One region of the Glutamicibacter soli genome, then DNA from elsewhere that is predicted to be linked to it. Evidence: riboswitches for the same ligand, from Rfam matches in the RefSeq annotation. Region 1 holds a riboswitch; the other holds the start of a gene.
What was found. A riboswitch is a leader RNA that binds a small molecule or an ion and turns the genes downstream of it on or off. The one in region 1 is predicted to bind S-adenosylmethionine.
Positions count from the first base shown of each region.

Region 1 (7,117 bases):
CCAGCGGCTGCAGGTGCACCTCGGCCAGCTCCCGAACCAAGCGGCGAAGTGGCGCAGGGTCTCCGCTATGCGGTTCGTGGGCGCTCCCCGGTACGAATACGGTGGCCACCGAAGATAGCCCGTCGATGGTCAGGATGTCGCTGCAGTCAGTGGGAAGCAGGTAATCCAGCTGCTCGGCAAGGAGCCGGTGGAGCCGGACGCTGCGCGGCATCTGGGCACTGGCTTGGGGTGTACGGGCCATGCGGATGACAGCTTGCTCGTTGGCCAGCAGCACGGTGTGGAACTGTCCGCCCTCGTTGACGACCCCTCCTTCCCAGGGCAGGTCCGGGCGCAGCATCGTGCCCAGGTTCATCTCGGCTTCGGTGGCGGGACGGGACACAGGCAACTCGCTTCGCGGATCAGGGAAAACAGCTTCTTCAGGCTATCGCATGGCGTCCCGATCGCTGGGTGTCCGCACAGCGTGCGCGGTCTATGATCAAAGACGTGAATGCACAGACCAGCACCCAAACCGTGGACCGGCGCACGCTGAAGATCGAGATCGCGCTGGTGATGGCCCTGTGCCTGGGACAGAGCGCGGTGTACTCGATCATCAGCTTCGCCGACAAGGTCACCAAGGCGCCGCTGTCCGAGCAGACGACCTCGATGAACAACCCGCTGAGCACCCGCGAGTACTTCGACCTGGCCTACCAGCTGCTGGACATCGTTTTCGCCCTGGTTCCCGTGCTGCTGGCGCTTTATCTCATGAAGCGCAGCACCGGCACCACCGTGTCGATGATCGGCTTCGACCTGCGCAAACCCGGGCGGGATACGCTGCTGGGCGCCGGCCTGTTCCTGGCCATGGGCCTGGGAACCCTCGGAGTCTACGCTGCGGGCAGGGCTTTGGGCATCACCACGGCGCTGTCCACCGCGAACCTCGGGGACTACTGGTGGAGCGTCCCGGTGCTCATGCTCTCGGCCGCACGCCACGCGGTGCTGGAGGAAGTGATCATGCTCGGCTTCCTGTTCACCTACGTCCGCAAGCTCAAGCTGGGACTGTGGACCACGATCCTAGCCTCGGCGCTGATCCGCGGCAGCTACCACCTCTACCAAGGCATCGGGCCGATGATCGGCAACGTGGTCATGGGTGTGGTGTTCGGCTGGGTCTACCACCGCTACGGCCGGGTCATGCCCTTGGTGATCGCGCACTTCCTGCTCGATGCCATCGGCTTCGTCGGCTACCTGCTGCTCGGACCGGCGATTGGCATCGGCGCGTAGCCTTCCCATAGCCTTCTGACATGGAATTAATCGAACTTTCCGAGGCCTGGGTCGAGCGGGCTGTCGCGCTGTGGGAACACACCGGGCTGACCCGACCGTGGAACGATCCGCACGCCGACGCCCGCAAGGCCCTCGCGGGCCCTGAGTCCACCATCCTGGCGCTCGTCCAGGGGGAGCGGCTGGCCGCCACCGCCATGGCCGGAGATGACGGGCATCGCGGCTGGCTTTACTACGTCGCCGTCGACCCCGACTTGCAGGACCAGGGCTGCGGGTGGCGCATCGTCGAAGCGGCAGCAGAATGGCTGCGCGCCCGGGGAACCGTCAAGGTCCAGCTGATGGTCCGCGCCGGCAATGACTCGGTTACGCAGTTCTACGAAAAACTCGGTTTCGAACGCCTGAACGTCGCAGTGCTGGGCAAACGGCTGGTTCCCTAACCAGCAGGGTATTTGAAGCGGACGTCCAGAAAAAGCGGATAAAGTTACTCCGGTACAAAATATCCGCCAATCTGATGAAAGACTTCCTGATGAGAGAGCATCCGTCAGGAACTCGAAGGGAAGACATGCAGTTCGCCGAACTCTGGAGCAAGTCGCGGGCTTGCCTCGCGCTGATGGCGATGCTGATCTTCACCGAGCTCTTGGCGCTGCTGGTTCCGGTGGAGACCGAACATACCAGCAGGGAAGGCCTGAGCGTCGCCTCCTCCTTCGGCATGCTCTTCTGCGGCGTCGTGCTGGGCACCTACGCCGCATGGGTGGGCGGCCGCTTCGGCATCGCGGCCCTGCGCCGGGTACGCGGACCGCACCGCATCGCGGCAACCGCCCTGCAGCTGCTGGCGCCCCCGCTGGTTGTCGGCGCCAGCGCCTACCTGCTGGGCTACGCGACGGTGATGTACCGGATGGGCGAAGTGTTCGTCCCCGACCCCGGACTATTCCTGCTCTCCATGCTCATGATGCTGGGCCTGTGCCTGGGCGGTTTGGGGCTGGGACTGCTGTTCGCCCCGAAGCTGGCCATCGGGCTGAGCATCGTGTTGTTCTCCGGACTGCAACTGCTTTCCCTGGTGGCCCCTGGCCCCATGCTGAGCAACATGGCAGGGCTTTCAGAGTGCTGCACCCGGGATTCGGCACCGAATCCCATAGTCATCCAGGCAGTCGCCCTGTGCTATCTGGGCTGGTCGATGTTGGGCGTGTTGGCCATCTGCGTCAAGGCGCAGAACATGAACCGAATGGCGCGTCGCGCGCTGGCCGTGGCCGGAGCATTGTCGCTGACAGTGCTCTGGGGCGGCGGGGCGCTGGCGGCGCAGGATGCGGGCGAAGAGCAGCAGCTCAGCCGCACCTCCGAGCTACGCTGCGAAGAACCCGGCGACGGGCACGAGTACTGTTTCTGGCCCGGGGAAGCGGAGCACTGGAACGACTGGAGGTCTAACATCACCGCGGGTGTCGGCCAGTTGGAACAGGCCACAGGAATCCAGCAGCCGCGCATCATCACCAGCAGCAAGGCCCATGCCGAGGCAACCGGCGGTCTGCTGCTGGGCTTCGAGGACCGCTATTCCCCGGAAACCGTCAAGTGGGATCTGGCCATGAAAATGTCGGTCAACCCCACCGAACAATGTTTGGGCAGCCTTGCGGCGAGCCACGGCATTGTTGGCACCTCGAGTGCCGCTACCGAAGCGCAGCGGCACATGTGGGCGCAGTCCAACCTGCTGTACCAATGGTGGACTACAAAGGCAGACCGGGAATTCGTCGACTCAGCCCAGTCTGAGCAGCTCGACGCGCTGAACGCGCTGGACGAGCAGTCCCAAATCAGCTGGGTGAAACGGGCGGCCGCGGGAGTCGAAAACTGCCAGCTGGTGCAGCTACCCGGATCCTAGGGCTGCACCAACCGTCCAATTAACAAGCAAAGGTAGGTGGGGACTCCATTGTCCCCGCCTATCTTGTGCTGTGGTCCCCGATGTTCCTAGAGAACGACCGTGCCCTTGGCGGTATTGAAAGTTACCGACAGGATGCCCGGCGTCCCGTTGGGAGCTTGGTACTTGGTGGTCACCGGTCCGAGATTCACGTTCTCCGGCTGCCCCAGCCATTCAAGCACGCGCTCGCGGGATCCTGCAATGTTGATCTCGCTGATTTCACCGGTAGGCTCCAGCGCGCGCGACGGATGCAGGTCCTCGGTGCCGTCGTCCCAGCGCAGCAGATAGGGCACCTGCGGATCCGCGATCAGGCCCTTGATGCCGATCTGCTGCCAGGTCAGTTCGCGGCCGTCGGGGAACTTGCGGTTCCCGGGAACTGCCTTGCGTTCCAGGCGTTCTTCCGCTCCGCTCAGGTCGTCCAATGACACGCACCAACCCATCCAGCCGCCGCCCAGCTCGGAGCGCGCGCGCACGGCCTGTCCGAAAGGTGCCTTGAGGCTGGCCGGATGGTTCAGTACCTCGACGACCTCAAGGTACTGGTTGTGCTTCAGCGGGAAAATTACATTGCGAGTTCCAAACCGTGGATGCACGCCTCCCTTGACGAATTCCAGGCCCAGGGACTCTGCAATTCTTTCAGCGGTTGGCATCAGCCCATCCGGGCCGCATGCGTACGTAACGTGATCTAGCCTCATCATGTGCCAATCATGACAACAATGTGATCCCAGTCTCTACTTAGGTGATCCTAAGATCTGGACTCTTGTCGAATTCTGTGCAATAAGACGTCGCTCGGACGTGAATATGACCGATTGAGACTCTGGATCCGGCCTCGGGTTGCCAAGATATTCGATTTTCGGGCACACTGGTGGCAGGTCATGAGTCCCAGTAACAAGCCCCGGCTTACTGGGCGGCAACCCTCCAACCGCGGTGGGGTGCCCCGGGTGAAGACCTGGCCCTTGAGCCGCTCGGCGTCAAGGACAAGCGCGGGTTACCCCTCTGGCAGCACCTCGTTGAGGTTCTTCCCGGTGGTGTGTGTTCAGTGGTGTACCCCCATAGTTACAGAACTTTTGGAGGCTGCCATGAGCAACAATTGGTCGTTTGAAACCCGTCAGATCCACGCAGGACAGAGCCCTGACCCGGTTACCGGTGCTCGCTCCCTGCCGATCTTCCAGACCACGTCCTTCGTCTTCCCGAGCGCCGAAAGCGCCGCAGCGCGCTTCGCCCTGCAGGAGCTGGAGCCGATCTACACCCGCATCGGCAACCCGACCACCGAGGCCGTGGAAACCCGCATCGCCGACCTCGAAGGCGGCGTGGGCGCACTGCTGCTGTCCTCCGGCCAGGCGGCAACCACCTTCGCGATCCTGAACATCGCCGAGGCCGGCGACCACCTGGTGGCCAGCCCGAGCCTCTACGGCGGAACCCAGAACCTGCTCAAGCACACGCTGAAGAAGCTGGGCGTCGAGGTCACTTTCGTTTCCGACCCGGACAACCTGCAGGAATGGCGCGACGCCGTCCAGCCGAACACCAAGGCGTTCTTCGGCGAGACCATCTCCAATCCGCGCCAGGATGTGCTGGACATCGAGGGCATTTCCGCGATCGCCCACGAGGTCGGCGTGCCGCTGCTGGTTGACAGCACCCTGGCTACCCCGTACCTGATCCGCCCCATCGAATGGGGTGCGGACATCGTGATCCATTCGGCCACCAAGTTCCTCGGCGGCCACGGCACCGCGATCGCCGGCGTGATCGTAGATTCGGGCAACTTCGACTTCTCCAAGGATCCCGAGCGCTTCCCGAGCTTCAACACCCCCGACGAGTCCTACAACGGCCTGGTCTACGCCCGCGACTTGGGCGTCAATGGCATCCTCGGCGCCAACCTGGCCTACATCCTCAAGGCCCGCGTGCAGCTGCTGCGCGACCTGGGTTCGGCCCCGGCGCCGTTCAACGCGTTCTTGATCGCCCAGGGTCTGGAGACCCTGTCCCTGCGCATCGAACGCCACGTGGAGAACGCCTCCGCTGTCGCGAACTGGCTCGAAGCCCGCGCCGATGTGGAAGCTGTGGCCTACGCCGGCTTGGAATCCTCGCCGTGGTTCGAGCGCGGACGCAAGTACAGCCCGAAGGGCGCCGGCTCGGTGCTGGCCTTCGACCTGCCCGGTGGAGTCGAAGCCGGCAAGGTTTTTGTGGACGCATTGCAGCTGCACTCCCATGTGGCGAACCTGGGTGACGTCCGCTCGCTGGTCATCCACCCGGCCTCCACCACCCATGCCCAGCTCTCCGACGCGGAGCGCCTGGCCGCCGGGGTGCGCCCGGGACTGGTGCGCCTGAGCGTCGGGCTGGAGAACATCAACGACATCCTGGCCGACCTCGAGCTTGGGTTCCAGGCGGTCGCAGCCCTTGAGGGCAAGGAACTGCAGGAAACCCGCTAGGCATGGCATCCATTGTGACTACCGAAGACACCATCGGCACCGAAGAGCTCGCCGAAGGGACCCACGGCATTTTGCGCCGTGCGTCCGTGGGCGAGTACTCCTTCGAGTTCGGCGGCTACCTGCCGCAGGTGGCCCTGGCCTACGAAACCTGGGGGGAGCTGAATTCCGAGCGCAGCAACGCAGTGCTGGTGATGCACGCCCTGACCGGAGACGCCCACGTCTCCCGGGGCGATTCGCAAACCGACGGCTGGTGGGAGGACTTCGTCGGCCCCGGCCTGACAGTGGACACCGACCGCTTCTACGTGGTCTCGGTGAACATGGTCGGCGGTTGCAATGGATCCACCGGCCCCGCATCGCTGGATGAGCAAGGTGTGCCGTGGGGTTCGCGTTTCCCGTTCGTCACCATCAAGGATTCGGTACGGCTGGAGCAAAGGTTGGCTACACAGCTGGGAATTGAGCGCTGGCATACCGTGCTCGGCGGGTCCATGGGCGGAGCCCGGGCCCTGGAATACGCGGTTGAATTCCCTGAGCAGGTCGCGAACCTGGTGGTCATGGCTTCCACCGGCCAAGCCAGCGCAGAACAGATAGCGTTCGCGCAGGTGCAGACCCAATCCATCCGGCTTGATCCGCATTTCGCCGGGGGAGACTACTACCAGAACCAGGCGCGCCCGGACGAGGGGCTGGGACTGGCCCGCCGGCTGGCCCACCTGACCTACCGTTCCGAGGCGGAGCTGGAGCACCGCTTCGGCCGCAAGGCGCAGGACGGCGAGGTCCCCGATGCTCCCTTCGAAGGGCGCCGTGGACGCTACCAGGTGGAGAGCTACCTGGACCACCAGGCCAGCAAGCTGGTCAACCGCTTCGACGCGAACAGCTACCTGGTCCTCACCGAGGCCTTGATGAGCCACGACGTGGCCCGCGGGCATGAATCCTTCGAACACGCGCTGGCGCGGCTGGAACAGGTCAACGTGCTGGTGGCGGCAGTGAAGTCCGACCGCCTGTACTACCCGGAGCAGTCGGTGAAGCTCGCTGCTTCCCTGGCCACGCCCAAGCCGGTGCACTACATCGATTCGCCGATCGGCCACGACGGATTCCTGACAGACGCCGCCCAGCTGGACGGGGTGCTGCGCACACTGGTTTTCGACGAGGACTAATCGAGAGCGACATGGCATGGAACGAAGGCCGCACCACCAGTTATCGGTGATGCGGCCTTCGGCATGTTCGGGGCTAGGGAGCGCTGTCGCCGGCTCCCAGCGAGTCGTTCGGCGTGCTCTCGGCAAAAGGCGTCGGGGTGGGGCGCTTGGCCGTGATGCCGTCGCCTGAAGACTGGTGGCGCAGCCGGCGCAGTACCCACGGGGCCAGGTGCTCGCGGGCCCAGTGCAGGTCCTCGATCCGCGCTTCCTTCCAGCTGCGGGTGTCCTCGACTGCGTCGATGCGGGTGTCAAGCGTGTGCGGGACGTTCAAGGCATCCAGTGCCATCGCCGCAATGCGCTGGTGGCCCAGCGGCGAGAAGTGCAGGCGGTCCGCAGACCACATCACCGGCTGG
Region 1 is NZ_CM125969.1:1,003,240-1,010,356, forward strand. Features, by position in the region: gene ACTX90_RS04795 (phosphotransferase family protein) at 1-379, opposite strand, end outside; gene ACTX90_RS04800 (CPBP family intramembrane glutamic endopeptidase) at 472-1,254, shown strand; gene ACTX90_RS04805 (GNAT family acetyltransferase) at 1,275-1,688, shown strand; gene ACTX90_RS04810 (hypothetical protein) at 1,814-3,118, shown strand; gene ACTX90_RS04815 (VOC family protein) at 3,205-3,849, opposite strand; SAM riboswitch class IV at 4,023-4,141, shown strand; gene ACTX90_RS04820 (bifunctional o-acetylhomoserine/o-acetylserine sulfhydrylase) at 4,231-5,574, shown strand; gene metX (homoserine O-acetyltransferase MetX) at 5,577-6,725, shown strand; gene ACTX90_RS04830 (SGNH/GDSL hydrolase family protein) at 6,799-7,117, opposite strand, start outside.

Region 2 (7,117 bases), 240 kb from region 1:
TATGACCCGTATCTGGCCAACGGATTTCCGGGATACGACCATCGGAGAAGCTGGTATGGGCTGGGCTGTGTCTCTCCAAGGCAATACGTCTGCGCCCACTGAAGCCTTTGCGGGATCCCATCACCGCTATGCCTTCCCTCGTATCGCTACCATGACATTGCCCGCTGTCACTGACCTTCTGGACATTCAGTCGGTAGCTACTGAATCTGTGGTCAGCATCCAACCCAGAGATCTCCCAGCCGAGTACGTACCGACCATCTCAAGCCCACAGGTAGTAGACCCGACTGCTCCCACATGGAGGCTTCCCATTCGAAGTGCTGACACCAGCGCGGGATTTCGGTTAGCCGGCATCGACCAGCAAGAGGAGACAAACGTCCAGCGCAAGCTCTTCCTCGCCTCCGCAGCGGCCGGTATCACCGGGGGTGGTTTGATCTGGCTAGTTGGAACCATAGGCCCTGTGTTCAATAAAGTTGTCCAGAACCGACGGAATCGCAGAGCACCTGCAGCAGACGTGGCAGGAGAACTGACGCCGGATCTAGGCAGTAGGACCGATGTCCCGGATTCTTCTGCCTACCCCCGCTTATTCACAGCATCCGCGCTTCTATTCCTTGCTGGATCTACAGTAGCTTGGGCGATCAGGAAACTCAGGCGTTAGCTCCAAGGTGTTGCCACCGCGCAAAGAATGAGAGGTCACTCATGTTCGATGGCACTGGTCGGTGAGCTACGGATTGGCCACGGCGACGGCGTTCTCGGACTTCACGAGGCCGCCAGCGACCGACATGGTGACGAAAATCGGAGCGGCAGGAAGATCAATTACATTAATGATCTCCAGAGTTATGTGCTTCATACACCCACGCTAGGACTACCGAGGGTCCGTTGCGCTCATCCGAACCTCTAACGGCGGATGGCTATGGTGCCCGTAAACCGGTCGCCCTACATGGCTAGCTGGCCGTTCTCAGCGTCCCAGACCTACCCCGGCCTCCGTTGAGGATTGCGGTACCCACGCGAGTGGCTTTCAACGTCATTGGATTCTTCAAGAGACATGAGACCTATTTTCCATGGCGGCATGCTGCAGGACACCTGTGTTCTTGACCAGCAACACAATAGCCAGCAAATCCAGAACGACAACCATCAGCACGGAACCGTGCGCTGCCAACCACATCAATTCCGAGTTCGGAAGCATCTGGCCCGGATCAATACTGGATTCCGATTCCATGCGGCCAATGGCGGCGCTGTCGGCAATCAGCCACAAGGCAAAGAAGGCCAGCACGGTGATGTTCAAACCGACCATGTCCACCGCACCCGCGATGCCAAGTGTTTTCATTGGATTTTGCGACCTGTTCGGCTCCCGGAATGCAGTTGTCATTTTGGTTCCCCAATCACAGTTACCGGAGATCATCGCATTTGGAACCCAGTATTCCGTGCATGGCGCGCACCACAGGAGAGAATTAACTGAGCCGTGCCAACGATTTGCCGTCGACGCGAGCTTTCCGGTGCGGAAGACCACCGGACAATCTTCTGACGGCAGATCAAGCGGTAGCAAAGCTCTGGTGCTGAATACTGCCGGCCCTGGACGCCTTTGCCGCTGCAGCGAACCCGCGTTCCAGGTCGCCCAACAGGTCGTCGGCTTCCTCGATGCCCACCGACAGCCGCACCAGATTCGCAGGGATTTCCAGCGGGGTGCCGATCAACGACGCATGGGTCATTTCCCGCGGATAGCAGACCAGGGATTCCACCCCGCCCAGCGACACCGAGAGCTGGAAGAGCTCCATAGACTCGGCGAAGGCGCGGGCGGCTGCCTCGTCAGCCAACTGCAGCGAGAGGATCCCGCCGAAGTCCCGCTGCTGCCGGGTGGCGAGCTCGTGTCCTGGATGCCCGGGTAGCCCCGGGTAGTAGACACGAGTGACATCCGGCCGGTCCTCCAGCCATCCGGCCAGCGTTGAGGCGGTGGTGCAGTGGCGTTCCATGCGCAGGCCCAGGGTCTTCAGCCCGCGCGAGGCCAGGTAGTTGTCCTGCGGCCCGGACACCGCGCCGCCGGCGAACTGTTGGTAGCCCACGGCCTCGGCCAGCGACTGCCCGCGGTGCAGGTGCTCCCCCACGATCACCGCGCCGCCAAGCACGTCCGAGTGCCCGCCGATGTACTTGGTGGTCGAGTGCACCACCGCGTGCGCGCCGAATTCCAGCGGACGCTGCAGGTACGGGGTGGCGAAGGTGTTGTCCACGACTAGCAGCGCGCCGGCTTCCGCGGCCACGGAGGCCCAGCCTGCCAGATCAGCGATGCCCAGCAGCGGGTTGGAGGGGGTTTCCACCCACAGCAGCGCGGTGTTCGGGCGCAGCGCTGCGCGCACCGCATCGAGGTTGGTGATGTCCACGGCGCTGGCGGTGATGCCCCACTTGTGGTGCAGGCGGGTGATCAGCCGGTTGGTGCCGCCGTAGCCGTCGGCGCCCAGCACGATGTGGTCGCCCGGGGCGAGCAGCGCCCGCAGCAGCGCGTCTTCCGCCGCGATCCCGGAGGCGAAGGAGAAGCCTGCGGCTCCGCCTTCCAAAGCGGTGAGCTGGGTTTCGAACCCGTTGCGGGTCGGGTTGGATCCGCGGGAGTACTCGTGGCCCGCGCGCAGCACGTTGATGCCGTCCTGGATGAAGGTGCTGGTCTGGTAGATCGGAGGGATCACCGCACCGGTGTGCGGATCCTTTTCCTGGCCGGCGTGCACCGCCAGCGTGTTGAAGCCGCTCATGCGAAGCTCTCCTCTCGGGTGGCGGCCTGGGCCGCATTCAGCGCGCGGTCCAGGTCGCGGATCAAGTCTGCGGGGTCTTCCAGTCCTACCGAGATCCGCAGCACCGCGCGGTTCAGGCCCGCGTCGGCCAGCTGCGCTTCGGAGAGCCGGCAGTGGGTCATGGTGGCAGGGTGGGCGATCATGGTGCGGGTGTCGCCGATGTTGGCGGCCAGCACAATCACCTCCAGGCTGTCGATGAACGCGGAGACCAGGGCCTCGTCGTGCAGTTCCACCGCCAGCACGCTGCCGGTGCCGCGCGGGAAGAAGCGTTTGGCCCGCTCAAAGTGCGGGTGCCCGGGCCGGCTGGGGTGGTGCACCTGCGCCACCGCGGGGTGCGCCTGCAGGAAGTTTGCCAACAGCAGCAGGTTCTGCTGCGCCGCGGCGGTGCGCACGGACAGCGTCTCGATGCCTGTCAGGATGCCATGGGCGCTGGCCGCCGGCAGGGTCGGGCCCAAGTCATGCAGGAACTTGGAACGCACCAGCATGGAATAGGCTCCGGCCCCGTAGCGTTCGAGCAGCGAGGTGCCGGCGTAGCGGGCCCGCGGCGCGGCGACCTGCGCCCAGCGGACCGGGTCCGAGAAGTCGAAGGTCCCGGAGTCCACGACCACGCCGCCGAGCACCTGGCCGTGGCCGGCCAGGGCCTTGGTGGCCGAATGCACCACGATGTCCGCGCCGTGCAGCAGCGGCCGGAAGTTTGCAGGGGTGGCCAGTGTGTTGTCCACGACCACCGGGATGTTGTGGCGGTGGGCGATCTCGCTGAGCGCCGGCAAATCCGGCAGCGTGGACAGCGGGTTGGTGACCGATTCAAGGAAAAACGCGCGGGTGTCTTCCTCGATGGCGGCCTCCCATGCCGCCGGGTCATCCGGGTCCACGAAGCTGATGCGGATGCCGAAGTCGTTGAATGAATCGGTGAGCAGGTCCACGGTGCCGCCGTACAGCTGGCTGGAGGCGATGATGTGCTTGGGTCCCTGGGTTAGCGCCAGCAGCGCCAGCGCCACGGCAGCCTGGCCGGTGGCGGTGGCCACCGCGTTGGCTCCGGCTTCCAATGCGGCGGCGCGCTGCTCGAAGACCGACACCGTGGGGTTCCCGGTGCGCGAATAGGTGAAGCCCGACTGGCGCAGCGCGAACTTCTCCACCGCATCGGCGTGCGAGGGAAATTCGTAGGCCGCGGAGGAATACAGCGGCACGGTCAGCGGTCGGTAGTCCCCGCTCGGGGTGTATCCGGCGTGGATCGCCGCGGTTGACTGCTGTGCGAGGTCTCGTGGCTGGGCCATGGCAGTACTCCTTCTCGTTGTGTAGTCCACGAGAGAGTGCACCGAACACGGTGCCGCGCACCGCCGGTGCCAGGCCGATTGCCGGCCTGGACATCACGGTACGAGGCACAGCGCCGCGGTTTATAACGCGGCTCGGAGCTGCTCCATCGTTCCTGGCATTAGCACCTTTCGGTTTCCCGATGGTTGCTGCGACGTCGACGAGCCAGATCTCTTAGTCGCTCTAGATGGGTAAGTAGTTCCATGGTTGGCCACCGGTGCCGGCAGGCGCAAGCGGGGGCGCGGCCGGCGCTTAATGCAGTGCCGCGGCCCGTCATATGTCGCGGTTTCGTCATGCTGGGCCATGCCCCGTATGGCCCATGTGACGCGCTAAATGGGGCAAAAACCCCTGAATTCCGGGAATTATGGGCTTATATGTGTCGCGTGAGGACGAATTGAAGACTCACTATGACGTTTCAGCCCAGCAAGTGAACGCCGAACTCGGAGACCACCGAGCGTACTTCCTCAAGGTAGCGCTGGGCCTGTTCGGTCAGCGGGATCGCAGCGTGGTCGATCCAGCCGATCTCGATCCGCTCGTCGATATCCAGCGGGATGGCAACGATGGACGGGTCCAGCTCGTCGCTGATGATGCCGGTGGAGATCGTGTACCCGCCTAGGCCGATCATGAGGTTGAAGATGGTCGCGCGGTCCGAGACCCTGATCTCGCGCTTGCTGGAGAGGGTGGAGAGGATTTCCTCGGCGAAGTAGAACGAGTTGTTCGCGCCCTGGTCGAAGGTCAGCCGGGGCAGGTCCTCGAGGTCCTCCAGGGTGGCGCGCCGGCGGGATGCCAGCGGGTTGGTGCGCGAGATGAAGATGTGCGGATCTGCAAGGAACAGCGGGTGGAACACCAGCCGGGATTCGCGCAGCAGCTTGTCGATGACCTTGCGGTTGAAGTCGTTGCGGTAGAGGATACCTATTTCGCTGCGCAGCGTGCGCACGTCCTCGATGATCTCCTCAGTGCGGGTCTCGCGCAGCGAGAACTCGTACTCCTCGGCCCCGCTGGCCTGGACCATGCGCACGAACGCATCCACGGAGAACGAGTAGTGCTGGGTCGAAATGCCCAGCAGGCGGCGGGAAGGCGGGCGGCCCAGGTAGCGATGCTCCAGCAGCTGCACCTGTTCGAGCACCTGGCGGGCATAGCCCAGGAATTCAGCGCCCTCGACGGTGAGCGTCACGCCCTTGGCTGAACGCACCAGCAGCGTGCGCCCCAGGCGTGCTTCGAGCTCCTTCATCGCGGCAGACATGCTCGGCTGGGCCACGTAGAGCAGGTCAGCGGCCGCGGAGATCGAGCCCTCGGTCGCGACCGTGGTGAAGTAGCGAAGCTGTTGCAGCGTCAAGCCGCTTGCCTTTTGAACCATAGGCTGAGTCTATATCAATCCATAGTTAGCCCCAGTTACCCGATATCGAAAAAGGCCCTGCATGATTGAGGCATCCACTTGATTCAGGCCTGTCCAGGCCCATGAGCAACAGATTGGCCGCCATGGCAGACGCATTGACCTTCAGCATTTCCAGCACCGATTTCAACCAGGACTACACTCCAGCCGAGAGTTCGCGCATCACCACGAATTTCGCGAATCTGGCCCGCGGCGAGAACCGCCGGGAGAACCTGGGCAACGCGCTGACGATGATCGACCTGCGCCTGAATTCCCTGATGCACTGGGACAATCCGGACGGCGAGCGCTTCACGCTGAAGCTGGAAATCATCTCCGCCAACGTGCACTTCGACTCGGCACAGGGGGCGCAGGACTTCCCGCTGCTGGAGGTGTTGAACACCAGCATCCTGGACCGCTACACCGGGACGAGCACCCACGGCATCGTGGGCAATAATTTCTCTTCCTATGTGCGGGACTACGACTTCAGCGTGCTGCTGCCGGCAACTGCCGACGCCTCGGGCAAACCGGTGGTCCCGGAGGACTTCGGGGAGCTGCACGGCCGGCTTTTCCAGCACTTCCTTGACTCGGAAGCCTACCGCCAGCGCTTCGAGCAGCTGCCGGTGATCTGCATCAGCGTCTCCACCTCCAAGACCTACCGCCGCACCGGCAACAGCCACCCGGTGCTGGGCCTGGAATACCAGCAGGACGACTACTCCCTGACCGACGAGTACTTCGCGAAGATGGGCCTGCGCGTGCGCTACTTCATGCCCGCCGGCTCCGTCGCGCCGCTGGCCTTCTATTTCCGGGGCGACCTGCTGAACGACTACACCAACCTGCAGCTGGCCAGCACGATTGCCACCATGGAGACCTTCCAGAAGATCTACCGCCCGGAGATCTACAACGCGAACTCCCCGGCCCCGGCGGTCTACCGTCCGAGCCTGGAGGTGCAGGACTTCTCCCGCACGTTGGTCTCCTATGACCGCGAGGAACGCACCCGCCTGGGCGCGAGCCAGGGCAAGTACACCGAAGAACACTTCATCACCCCGAACCGCGCACTGCTCGAAGAGTGGGCCGCCGGCTACGCCGTCCCCGCCGCCTAAGCGCCCCTGAACACCTCACGAATTCAAAGGACCAGTTATGACCAACACCCTGCTTCCCACCTCCATCGTCGGCTCCCTGCCCAAGCCTTCGTGGCTCTCGGAAACCGAGACCCTGTGGTCGCCGTGGAAGCTTGAGGGGGCGGTGCTGCCCGAGGGCAAGCAGGACGCGATGCGCGCCGCGGTGCTGGAGCAGACCCGGCGCGGGATCGACATCATTTCCGACGGCGAGCAGACCCGCCAGCACTTCGTCACCACCTTCATTGAGCACCTGTCAGGCGTTGACTTCGAGAACAAGCAGACGGTGCTGATCCGCGACCGCTATGAGGCCAGCGTGCCCAGCGTGGTCGGCGCGGTGGAGCGCAAGGCCCCGGTCTTTCTGCAGGATGCGAAGTTCCTGCGCACCCTGACCGACCGCCAGATCAAGTGGACCCTGCCCGGCCCGATGACCATGGTGGACACCCTGCACGACGGCTACTACGGCAGCCGCGAGAAGCTGGCCTGGGAGTTCGCGGCCATCTTGAACCAGGAGGCCAAGGAACTGGAAGCCGCGGGCGTGGATG
Region 2 is NZ_CM125969.1:766,295-773,411, reverse strand. Features, by position in the region: gene ACTX90_RS03720 (hypothetical protein) at 1-655, shown strand, start outside; gene ACTX90_RS03715 (hypothetical protein) at 722-847, opposite strand; gene ACTX90_RS03710 (hypothetical protein) at 1,034-1,366, opposite strand; gene ACTX90_RS03705 (cystathionine gamma-synthase) at 1,530-2,735, opposite strand; gene ACTX90_RS03700 (O-acetylhomoserine aminocarboxypropyltransferase/cysteine synthase family protein) at 2,732-4,048, opposite strand; SAM riboswitch class I at 4,189-4,279, opposite strand; gene ACTX90_RS03695 (LysR family transcriptional regulator) at 4,501-5,442, opposite strand; gene ACTX90_RS03690 (putative oxygenase MesX) at 5,565-6,557, shown strand; gene ACTX90_RS03685 (methionine synthase) at 6,595-7,117, shown strand, end outside.
Region 2: another riboswitch for S-adenosylmethionine. It lies ahead of ACTX90_RS03700 (O-acetylhomoserine aminocarboxypropyltransferase/cysteine synthase family protein); the one in region 1 lies ahead of ACTX90_RS04820 (bifunctional o-acetylhomoserine/o-acetylserine sulfhydrylase).